2 regions of the Microlunatus spumicola genome follow, and region 2 is predicted to be linked to the other one. Evidence: riboswitches for the same ligand, from Rfam matches in the RefSeq annotation. Region 2 holds a riboswitch; the other holds the start of a gene.
What was found. A riboswitch is a leader RNA that binds a small molecule or an ion and turns the genes downstream of it on or off. The one in region 2 is predicted to bind cobalamin.
Positions count from the first base shown of each region.

Region 1: linked by a shared signal. The riboswitch ahead of nicT (Nickel transporter NicT) and the one ahead of ABD665_RS10560 (VWA domain-containing protein) in region 2 are both predicted to bind cobalamin.

Region 1 covers NZ_BAAAYR010000001.1:207,924-213,390, reverse strand. Annotated here, with positions in the region: gene ABD665_RS00940 (NAD(P)-binding domain-containing protein) at 1-111, shown strand, start outside; gene ABD665_RS00935 (hypothetical protein) at 51-488, shown strand; gene ABD665_RS00930 (PKD domain-containing protein) at 616-2,121, shown strand; gene nicT (Nickel transporter NicT) at 2,147-3,241, opposite strand; cobalamin riboswitch at 3,286-3,481, opposite strand; gene ABD665_RS00920 (GNAT family N-acetyltransferase) at 3,530-3,829, opposite strand; gene ABD665_RS00915 (hypothetical protein) at 3,857-4,534, shown strand; gene ABD665_RS00910 (DUF1775 domain-containing protein) at 4,658-5,404, shown strand; gene ABD665_RS00905 (copper resistance protein CopC) at 5,407-5,467, shown strand, end outside.
Region 2 covers NZ_BAAAYR010000002.1:341,835-347,301, forward strand. Annotated here, with positions in the region: gene ABD665_RS10550 (GDSL-type esterase/lipase family protein) at 1-257, shown strand, start outside; gene ABD665_RS10555 (PD40 domain-containing protein) at 516-1,583, shown strand; adenosylcobalamin (AdoCbl) riboswitch at 1,681-1,772, shown strand; gene ABD665_RS10560 (VWA domain-containing protein) at 1,822-3,978, shown strand; gene cobO (cob(I)yrinic acid a,c-diamide adenosyltransferase) at 3,978-4,592, shown strand; gene cobBC (bifunctional hydrogenobyrinic acid a,c-diamide synthase/histidinol phosphate aminotransferase CobBC) at 4,801-5,467, shown strand, end outside.

The DNA.
Region 1 (5,467 bases), on a different contig from region 2:
CTGCCCGACCACCTGACGGGCGGGCCCTCTTCGAGCGGGCCACACGGCACGTGCGTGCGCTCGCGGCGGGCGAGCCGGTCCAGGACGAGGAGGACCTGGGCGACATCGTGATGGTGCCCCCGGTGCTGGCCGCCCGGCGTCGGGGCGAGCTCGAGGCGCTGCCGGTGCCCGACCGGTTCACGCCGGACGGGGTGGCCTGGGACGACCCGGCCCGCGACCTCCGCGTCGACGCCGTCGTGTGGTGCACGGGCTTCCGCCCCGACCTGAGGCACCTCGCCGGTCTCGAGCTGACGCGTCGGGAAGGTCGGCCCGTCACCGACCCGGCCCTGAGGTCGCGCTCGGTGGACGACCCACGCCTCTTCTTCGTCGGCTACGGCGACTGGTGCGGGCCGGCCTCGGCCACGCTCATCGGCGTCGGAGCGAGCGCGCGGGCCACGGTCGACGCGGCTCTCGACCTGCTGGGTCCGACGACGGGCACCCGGGGCTGAGGCCGGCGCACGTCTCCACCCCGGACGGCAACGGCGAGAACACGTGCTGGCGGAGGCGGTCGGACGGGGCCAGAGTGGATCGGTACGGACGCGGGTCGCGGTCCTCACCGAGATCAGGGAGGCCGCCATGGCCGGGACGAGAGCGAGTCGGACGGGTCCGGGCCTGCTGGACCAGGCCCCCGACGAGAAGGCCGCGGTCTGGCGGCGACGGGGGCGGGGGCCGGCGCTCCGGGCTCTGGTGGTGCTGCTGCTGTGCTGCTCGAGCGTCCCGGTCGGCGTCGGTCGGGCGGAAGCGGTGAGCGGGGTGGCCGCCGACGGCTTCGACCGTACGGTCGCGTCCGGTCTCGGGACCGCGGACTCGGGAGGAGCGTGGACGGTGGCGCGGGCGCCCTCGGACTTCTCCGTGTCCGGCGGGGCCGCGCACCTCGAGGTGGGCCGGGGCCTCACCCGGTCGGCCTACCTCGACGCGGTCTCCCTGGGCGACGTCGACGCGGTGGCGACCTTCTCCACCACCACGACGCCCACCGGCAGCGGCGTCTACGAGAGCCTGGTCGTCCGCCGCCGGAACGGCACCGACTACAACGCGCGGCTGGTGCTGACCCGCTCCGGCGAGGTGCGGCTGTCCGTGCACCGCGGTGAGACCGCCATCGAGACCGTGCTCCTGACCCGGGTGACCGCCACGGCCGGGTCGAAGGTCCGCGTCCGCCTGCGGGCCGCCGGGACGAACCCCACGGTCCTGCGGGCCCGGGCGTGGCGCGCCGGCGTCGGTGAGCCCTCCACCTGGCAGGTGGTGGCGGACGACGCGACCTCCGCCCTGCAGGGTGCCGGCAGCGTCGGCGTGCGCAGCTACCTCAGCGGCTCGGCCACGGCCACGCCGGTGGTCACCGACGTCGACGACCTCCGGGCGACCGTCATCCCCGACGAGCCGCCGCAGGCGATCTTCACCACGGCGTCACCGCCCGGCCTGACGGTCTACTTCGACGGGCGCCAGTCCCGGGACGCCGAGGGCCCGATCGCGAGCTGGGCCTGGACCTTCGGCGACGGCACGACCGCCTCGGTCCCCCGCGTGGCCCACACCTACGCCCGGCCCGGTCCGTACGAGGTCACGCTGACGGTGCGCGACGGGGCCGGCGCCTCCCGGACGGCCAGGATCCCCGACGTCCTCGCCGTCGCGACCGACGAGCAGTGGCTGGCCGACGCCGCCCGCGCGCTCGACGGCGCGGCGGACTACCTCGACAGCCGCGCGTCGGTGCCCGGACGGGCGATCGTGCTCGACCTCGAGAACACGGCGCTGATGTTCGGCGCCCCGCTCGGTCGCCCCGTCCCGGCCGTCCTCGAGCTGGCCCGACGGGCCGAGCAGGACGGCTACCAGGTCCTGGTCGCCGGCAACCGGTCGCCCGACGCGGGCGAGACGCTGGCCGAGCTGCGGACGGCCGGCTACACGGTCGCGCCCGACCACCTGTGCTTCCGCGACCCGAAGGTGACCGTCGAGGCGTCCAAGACCGCCTGCCGCGCCGCCTGGGTCGCGCAGGGCCTCACCGTCGTCGTCAACGTGGGCAACCGGCCCGAGGACCTGGCCGGCCCGAACTCGGGGAAGACCTACCTCCTGCCGAGCTACGGCTACCTCGACTGAAGTCTTCAGCGGCCAAGCGTCGGTCTCAGTGCGTCCAGCGCTGCTCGACGCGGCCGATCTTCCAGTAGCCGATCGCGGCGGCCCAGAAGACGACGAACAGGCCGACCACGATGAACCCGACGTTCTCGAGGCTGATCGAGGCGATCGCCGAGGAGACCGGGTCGGTCCAGCCGGCCTTGTCGTGCAGGATCCCCACGATCTCGATCGTGCCGATCAGCAGGGCGACGGCGACGGAGAGCCCGGTGATGGCGAGGTTGTAGTAGACCTTTCGCACCGGGTTGGCGAACGCCCACGCGTACGCGGTGTTCATGAAGACGCCGTCGAGGAAGTCGAGCAGGCTCATCCCGCTGGCGAAGAGCAGGGGCAGGACGACCACGGCGTACCAGGGCAGCCCCGACGCGGCGCCGGCACCGGCCAGCACGAGCAGCGAGATCTCGGTCGCCGTGTCGAAGCCCAGGCCGAAGAGGAAGCCGATCGGGAACATCTGCCACGGCCGCGTGATGGCGCGCGTCAGCGGCCGCAGGATGCGGGCGAGCAGGCCGCGGTTCGCGAGGAGCTGGTCGAGGTGCGCCTCGTCGATGGCGTCGCGGCGGGCCGCGAGGAACACCCGGGCGATGCCGATCAGGGCGACGAGGTTGAGGATGCCGATGAGGTAGAGGAACCCGCCGGAGGTCAGGGTCCCGATCAGGCCGAACGTCTCGCGGGCCTCCGAGCCGTCGCTGAGCAGCGAGGTCACGAACTTGGCGCCCACCGCGACCGCCACGGCCATGATCGCCACGATCGTCGAGTGACCCATCGCGAACCAGAAGCCGACCGAGACCGGGCGCTGCCCGTCCGCGATCAGCTTGCGCGTGGTGTTGTCGATCGCGGCGATGTGGTCGGGGTCGAAGGCGTGCCGGAGGCCGTAGACGTACGCCGTGATCCCGAGCCCGAAGCCGAAGACCTGGGCCCCGACGTGCAGCTGGGCGGGTACGACGAAGGCGAGCAGCAGCCCGAACGCGACCACGTGCAGCGCGAGGACGACCGCCAGGAGGCTCAGGGTCTTGGCCCGCGTCGAGCGGCCGGACGGCGCGGCGAGGGGGCGGGCGGCACCGGAGGGGGTGCGGAAGGACGGCGGCACGAGCGGCTCGATTCGTCGGGCGGCCTGGTCGCGAGGCTGCGGCGGGTGGGACTGACGAGCCGGCAGGTCTTCGGACTCGGGGTCACACGGCTGTGGCGCCTTCCCAGGACCCCTCCTCGCGGAGTCGTCCCAGTGGCATCGCCACACCCATCGCCCTCACCGCTGCGCGCCAGTCCCGGAGTCTCACCGGGTTCCCTGGCACCACTCGCGTGGTGCACGACCAGCTCGGGGCCGACGCTAACAGGCCCGCGCCCGCCCCGGCCAGAGGCGGGCGGGTCGACCTGACGGTCAGTCGGGCGTGCCGCCGAGGACCTGCACCATGCCGACCGAGTGCGGCGCGCTGTCGGTGAAGCCGTGGCGCGCGTACAGCCGGCGTCCCGGCTGGTCGGCCATCAGCGACACGTACGCGCCTGGCGCGGCGGTCGTGCGCACGAGCGTGAGCAGGTGGGTCAGCATCGCGTCGGCGATCCCCCGGCGCTGGTGCGGCGGCAGCACGGCGACGTCGATGACGTGGAAGTACCACCCGCCGTCGCTGATCAGCCGGGCCATCCCGACCGTCGTGCCGTCGGCCGTCGCGACCGCGTGCACGGCCGCCCAGGCTCCTATGCTGACGAGGTGCCAGGGCTGCGGACGCTGCGTGGCGCGGCCCCGGTCCCGACGGGCGGCCGCGTGCGGGTCGTCCGGGCCGCCGTGCTCGGCGGGACCTCGCTAATGCTGGCGACGGGCGCCCACGTCCTCGGCGGCGGTTCGCTGCCCGGACCCGGGGTGCTGCTCGTCGCGTCGGTGCTCCTCGGGCTGCTGGCCGCGCTGCTGACCGCGCGCCGCCTGCGCCTCCCGCTCCTCGTCGGGCTGCTCGGCGCCGAGCAGCTGGCGCTGCACGAGCTGTTCCGTCTCGCGGGGGTGGCCCGGGCCTGCGCCCCCGGAGCGTTACCGCCCAGCACGTACGCCACCCACGGCACGCACGCCGCCCACGCCGCCCACGCCGCCGTCGGTTCGACCGTGCCCACCTGCGCGGCAGGCGACATGGTCATGGCGTCGGGCGCACCGGCGTGGGTGATGACCGCGTTGCACGTCGTCGCCGTCCTCGCCACCGCTTGGCTGCTGGCGCGCGGCGAGGCCTGGCTGTGGCGCACCGTCCAGCGCGTCGTCATCGCCGCCGGGCTGGCCCTGGGCCACCCAGCACCTCGCGGTTCGGGTGACGGTCAGCCGGTCGGACGGGTGCCGGCCGTCTGCCGTGCCGCCCTCCGGTCCGCGGCCGCCCCGCGCGGTCCACCGCTCCTGCCGGCTGCCTGAACCAGCCTTCCCGCGCCTCGCGCCACCGACCCCGTCGGTCGGCGCCGCCCTCCCGTCCCCGCACCCGGTGCGCCGCGCCTCGTCGCGCCGCCGGTGCGTCCTCGTACCGACAGGAACCCCACCGTGAAGACCCTCACCACCCCTCGTCCCTCCCTCCTCCGGGCCGGCGCCGCCGTCGGCCTCGGCGCCCTGCTGCTCGTCCCGGCCTCGTACGCCGACGCCCACGTCCGCGTCTCCGCGGACGCGACCACGCCGGGGGCGTTCAGCGCCCTCACGTTCCGCGTGCCCAACGAGTCCGCCACCGCCGGGACCGTGAAGGTCAGCGTCCAGCTGCCGCAGGACACCCCGTTCCTCTACGTCTCGACCCGGCCGGTGCCCGGGTGGCGCTCGGCCACGACCGAGGCGACGCTGCCGAAGCCGGTCGAGGCCGAGGGCACCACGCTCACCAAGGCCGTCCGGACGGTGACCTGGACCGCCGAGCGCGGCACCCGCATCGAGCCGGGCGAGTACCAGGAGTTCGCGATCTCGGTCGGCCCGCTCCCCGCGGCCGGGACCGTGCTGCTGCCGGCGACCCAGACCTACTCCGACGGCGAGGTCGTCCGGTGGGACCAGCCCACCCCGGCAGGCGGCGAGGAGCCCGAGCACCCGGCGCCCGAGCTGGTGGTCGCGGCCACCTCGGGTTCGCCGGGAGCGGCCGCCTCCCCCCCGGCCGCGTCGGCGCCGGCGGGTGACGCCGGTGCGTCGACCGCGACGACCCGCCCGGACGGCGTCGCGCGCGCCCTCGGCGGGGCCGGACTGGTGCTGGGGCTGGCCGCTCTGGTCGTCGCCCTGCTCGGCGCCCGTCGCCGCCGGACCGGTACACCGGCGTGAACGTGGCACCGCTGCGACGCGTCCGCCACGGCGGACGGCTGCTGCTCGTGCTGGTCGGGACGG
Region 2 (5,467 bases):
GCGCGCAGAGCGAGGCCCTCGACGCCGCGATCGCCTCCGGCGTCCAGCGGGCCCGCGCCGGCGGCGTACGAGCGCGGTACGTCGATGTGAGCGCGGAGTTCGAGGGACACGCGCTGTCGGACCGCCAGGCCCCCTGGGTCAACGGGGTCGTCCTGGCCTCGCTCGGCTCCCTCGTCCCGGACTCCTCGAGCTTCCACCTGACCGCGGAGGGTTCGCGGGCGTACGCGACCGCGCTGTCGGACGCGAGCGTTATCTGAGGGCGAGGTCCTTCAGCTGCCCCGGAAGGCGCCGCAACACAACGGCGAGCCTTCAGAACGCCGGTTGCCCTGACACCAGGTTGACGGTGCGTCTGATCACCTTCGGCTGAGGCAGGAAATCTCACCGAGCGAAACCTGAAAACTTCTCCCCGAGTATTACGGCGTTCGTACGGTTCACTGTTCGGATTGACAGCCGGCGTACGCGCTCACTGTCGTCCGACGCCGGGGGCGGCGTCGGCTGGGGGACAAGGGACTGCCGTGGACACAGCTGACGATCTGACGCGTCTTCGCTCTGACGAAAAGCCAAGACGTCGACCCCGGAGATCCTCACTCGCCGGCAAGATCCTGGTCGGCGTCCTCGCCGCCGTTCTTCCAAGCGTGTTCTTCCTGTCGGACGCGCCGCTCTGGTGGAACCGGGCACACCTGCTGTGGAACGAGTACGTCCATCCTCAAGCGCAGGCAGCGTCCGTCTCACCAATTCCTCTCTTCGCCGTTGTCGTGCCGCTGTCAGCGACAAAGGACCCGACGTATCTGGCTGTGATGGACGTGGGCTCGGGGCGCGTCTTGACACGGCTGACCGCTGATGGCTTCGGCGCCGGGACGCCCACCATCACGGCAGATCGTCGACTCGTCTACTTCTCCGACCCGAGCGGGAACGTGCACGTCTCGGACGCCGACGGGAACAACGGTCGGATCGTCTTCAGAGCGAACGACACCTGCAAGTACGTGCGCCATGTCTCGATCAGCAAGGTCGACAACGGCCACCTCCTGCTTCAATGCCGTGACAGGCCGGCTGAGAACCAGACCGACTACCACGACTTCTTCGAGCTCATCGATCTTCAGGGCCTCGTCGTCAGAAGGTTCGACACGACGTCAAGCAAGCTCGACGATCCTTCACTCTCCCCGGACGGCCGGTACCTGGCCTACTGGGGAAGCTCTGACACCGACGTCGCTGGGTATCCGGGCGGAGCGATCTTCGTGCTCGATCTTGCGTCGGATCGAGAGCCGAAGCAGCTGACGTCGATGTCCGGCTCCCGCGACACAGATCCCGCATGGGCGCCCGATTCCCGAACGCTGGCCTTCTCCCGCGAGAAGGACGACGAGAAGAGCGTCTTCAAGATCTCGGCAGCGGGAGGGAACCCGAAGCGCTTGGTCGGCAATGCTCAAAAAGCGAGCTGGTCAACAGACGGGAACTCTCTCGTCGCCGTTCGAGAGCGATCCGACGACAGAGATCAGCTGATCCGCTTCACGAAGAACGGTCACTCGGTCACGGTCTGTAGCAAGCCTCAGAGGACGATCTACGCCCCGGTCTGGTCCGGCAGGTAGGGCTGCAGCACGTCGGCTACGGGCTGAACCTGATCGTCGTTGGCCTGCTCATGCTCTTCGGTTCCGGAGGGCCTGTAGCCCTGTGACATGATCGGGCGCAGCGCGAGCAGAGGAATCCGGTGCGACTCCGGAGCGGTCCCGCCACTGTGACCGGGTGACCCCCGGAAGTCAGGACGTCTGCTGCGTGGCACACCCACGGACGCGGGCGAGGACACCCGCAGGAGGGTCCTACCCGCACATGCCTGCTCCCCCGACGGCGCGCACCGCCCGCGCCTCGCGCACGTTCCCCTTCTCCGCCGTCGTCGGCTCGGAGGACCTCGCCCTCGCCCTGGTGCTGACCACCGTGTCGCCCGAGGTCGGCGGCGTCCTCGTCCGCGGCGAGAAGGGCACCGCCAAGACCACGACCGTGCGCGCGCTCGCCGCCGTGCTGCCCCCGGTCGCCGTGGTCGAAGGGTGCCGGTTCAGCTGCGACCCGACCGACCCTGACCCCAGCTGCCCCGACGGACCGCATGACCCGGTCGTCTCCACGAGCCGGCCCGCCAAGCTCGTGGAGCTCCCGGTCGGCGCCACCGAGGACCGGGTCATCGGCTCGCTGGACCTGCGCCAGGCGCTCGGCGCGGGTGACGTCGTCTACTCCCCCGGGCTGCTGGCTGCGGCTCACCGCGGGCTGCTCTACGTCGACGAGGTCAACCTCCTCCACGACCACCTCGTCGACCTGCTGCTCGACGCGGCGGCGACCGGACGTTCGACGGTCGAGCGTGAGGGCGTCTCCATCGCCCACGCCTCCCGCCTGGTCCTCGTCGGCACCATGAACCCCGAGGAGGGCGAGCTCCGCCCGCAGCTGCTCGACCGCTTCGGGCTGACCGTCGAGGTCGCTGCACCCCGGGACCCCGTGCTGCGCGCCGAGGTCGTCCGGCGGCGGATGGCGTACGACGCCGACCCGGACACGTTCGTGGCGAGCTGGGCCGACGCGGAGACCGAGGTGCGCGAACGCCTCGCCCGCGCGCAGGCGCTGGTCGGGCACGTCGAGCTGGGCGACGCCGAGCTGCTGCTCATCGCGCAGGTGTGCGCGGCGTTCGAGGTCGACGGCCTCCGGGCCGACCTCGTCACCGCCCGCGCGGCCGTCGCCCACGCGGCCTGGCACGGCCGCGACCGCGTGACCAAGGCCGACATCCGCGCCGCGGCCCGGCTCTCGCTGCCGCACCGCCGCCGGCGCAACCCGTTCGACGCGCCCGGCCTCGACGAGGACCTGCTCGACCAGCTGCTCGGCGACGACGACCCTCCCCCGCCGGAGGAGCCGCCACCGGGCAACGCGCCCGACGACTCCGAGGGCACGGGCGACGCGACCGACCCGGGCGACGCCCAGGCCGGCGACCCGCCCGCGACCCCGCCGGGCCCCGGTCCCCAGGACGGACCGAGCAGCACCGGCGACGGGAACGGCCAGCCGCAGGACCGTGAGCCGGAGCCCTCCACCTCACCGGCCGAACCGTCGACACCGGACGAGCAGGCCCCCGCGCCGCAGGCCGTCGCGCTGTCGGTCGCCGCGCCGGGCCAGGCCTACCGCACGCGGTTGTTCACCGCGCGCGGCGTCGGGACGGGCACGGCCGGACGTCGCAGCCGGGCCGTGACGACGACCGGGCGCACCGTCGGCTCGACGCTGCCCGACGGCGAGCACCGGCCGCTGCACCTCAGCGCGACCGTCCGGGCCGCGGCCCCGCACCAGGGCGTGCGCGGGCGTACGCCGGGCGGCCGGCTCCAGCTCGTGGGGACCGATCTGCGGCACGCGGTGACCGAGGGGCGTGAGTCCAACCTCGTCCTGCTGGCCGTCGACGCCTCCGGTTCGATGGCCGCCCGCAAGCGGATGGCGGCGGTCAAGACCGCGGTCCTCTCGTTGCTCCTCGACGCCTACCAGCGCCGCGACAAGGTGGGGCTGGTGACGTTCCGCGGGAACGAGGCCGTCCTCGCCCTCCCGCCCACGTCCTCGGTCGAGGTCGCCGCCCGCCGGCTGACCGACCTGCCCAGCGGGGGGCGTACGCCGCTGGCCGAGGGCCTGCTCCGCGCCGCGGAGACGCTGCGTCTCGAGCGGTTGCGCGACCCGCGCCGCCGGCCGCTGCTGGTCGTCGTCACCGACGGTCGCGCCACCTCGGGCCCGGACGCGGTGGCGCGTTCGCGCCAGGCCGCCGAGCTGCTCCGGGCGACCGGCGTCAGCGCTCTGGTCATCGACTGCGAGACCGGCCGGATGACCCTTGGCCTCGCCGCGGACCTCGCCGTACGCCTCGGCGCCGACCACGTGAAGCTCGGCGAGGTCGCGGCCGGGAGCCTCGTGGACGCGGTCCGCACCGAGCGCGCGGCGCTCGACCCCGCCCTCCGCAAGACGCAGGGAAGGGCCGCCTGATGCCCGAGGGACGCGTCGAGCAGACGCCGGACGACGGGCTGACCACCAAGCAGCGCCGGAACCGGCCGCTGCTGGTCGTCCACACCGGCGACGGCAAGGGCAAGTCGACGGCCGCGTTCGGGCTGGCGATGCGCGGGTGGAACCAGGGCTGGTCGATCGGGGTCTTCCAGTTCGTGAAGTCGGCCAAGTGGCGGATCGGGGAGCAGACCGTCCTCGAGACGCTCGGCGAGCTGCACGCGCAGACCGGCCAGGGCGGCCCCGTGGAGTGGCACAAGATGGGCGCCGGCTGGTCCTGGACGCGCAAGGCCGGCACCGAGGACGACCACGCCCGCGCCGCCGCGGAGGGCTGGGCGGAGATCAAGCGCCGCCTCGCCGCCGAGACCCACACGCTCTACGTGCTGGACGAGTTCACCTACCCGATGCAGTGGGGCTGGGTCGACACCGACGACGTGATCGACACCCTCGCCAACCGCACCGGGCAGCAGCACGTGATTATCACCGGCCGCCGCGCCGACCCCCGCCTCGTCGAGGTCGCCGACCTGGTCACCGACATGACCCAGGTCAAGCACCCCTTCGAGCAGGGCCAGAAGGGCCAGCGAGGCATCGAGTGGTGAACCCCGCCGTCGTAGCGAAGCCCCTCGCCCCTCCTGTCCCAGGACTTTCACGTAAACGTGAAAGTCCGGTACTGACCACGGCAGATCTGCCGTGGTGAGTACCGAGCTTCCGGGCACAGTGCCCGGGGACGCCAACCCCTCCGGGGCCGCCTTCGACGAGCTCAGGACACCGCTTCGACAGGCTCAGGGAACGTCTGCAGGCTCACCGGTGGCCACCGTCCTCCCCCGCCTCGTCGTCACCGCCCCCGCCTCCGGGCACGGGAAGACGACCGTGGCGACCGGGCTCATGGGCGCGCTGCGGGCGGAGGGGCTCGAGGTCGCGGGGTTCAAGGTCGGGCCGGACTACATCGACCCGGGCTACCACGCGCTCGCGACCGGCCGTCCCGGACGGAACCTCGACCCGCACCTCTGCCGGGCCGACCAGCTCGCGCCGCTGCTGCTGCACGGTTCCGCCTTCCCTGAACCCGCCGACGTCGCCGTCGTCGAGGGCGTCATGGGGCTCTTCGACGGCCGGATGGGGGGCGAGGGGTTCGCGTCCACCGCCCACGTCGCCGGGCTGATCGACGCACCGCTGGTCGTCGTCGTCGACATCTCGCGGATGGCCCGGACGACCGCCGCGCTCGTGCACGGCCTCCACACCTTCGAGCCGGGCACCCGCCTGTCCGGCGTCATCCTGAACAAGGCCGGCTCGGCCCGGCTGGTCGACGAGATCACCGCCGCGCTCGAGGCGACCGGCCTGCCCGTGCTCGGCGTGCTCCCCCGCGACGCCGGCATCGAGGCCCCGTCGCGCCACCTCGGGCTCGTGCCCGCGGGCGAGCGCGAGCAGGCGGCCGAGACCGTACGCCGCCTCGCCGAGCAGGTCAGCGCCCAAGTCG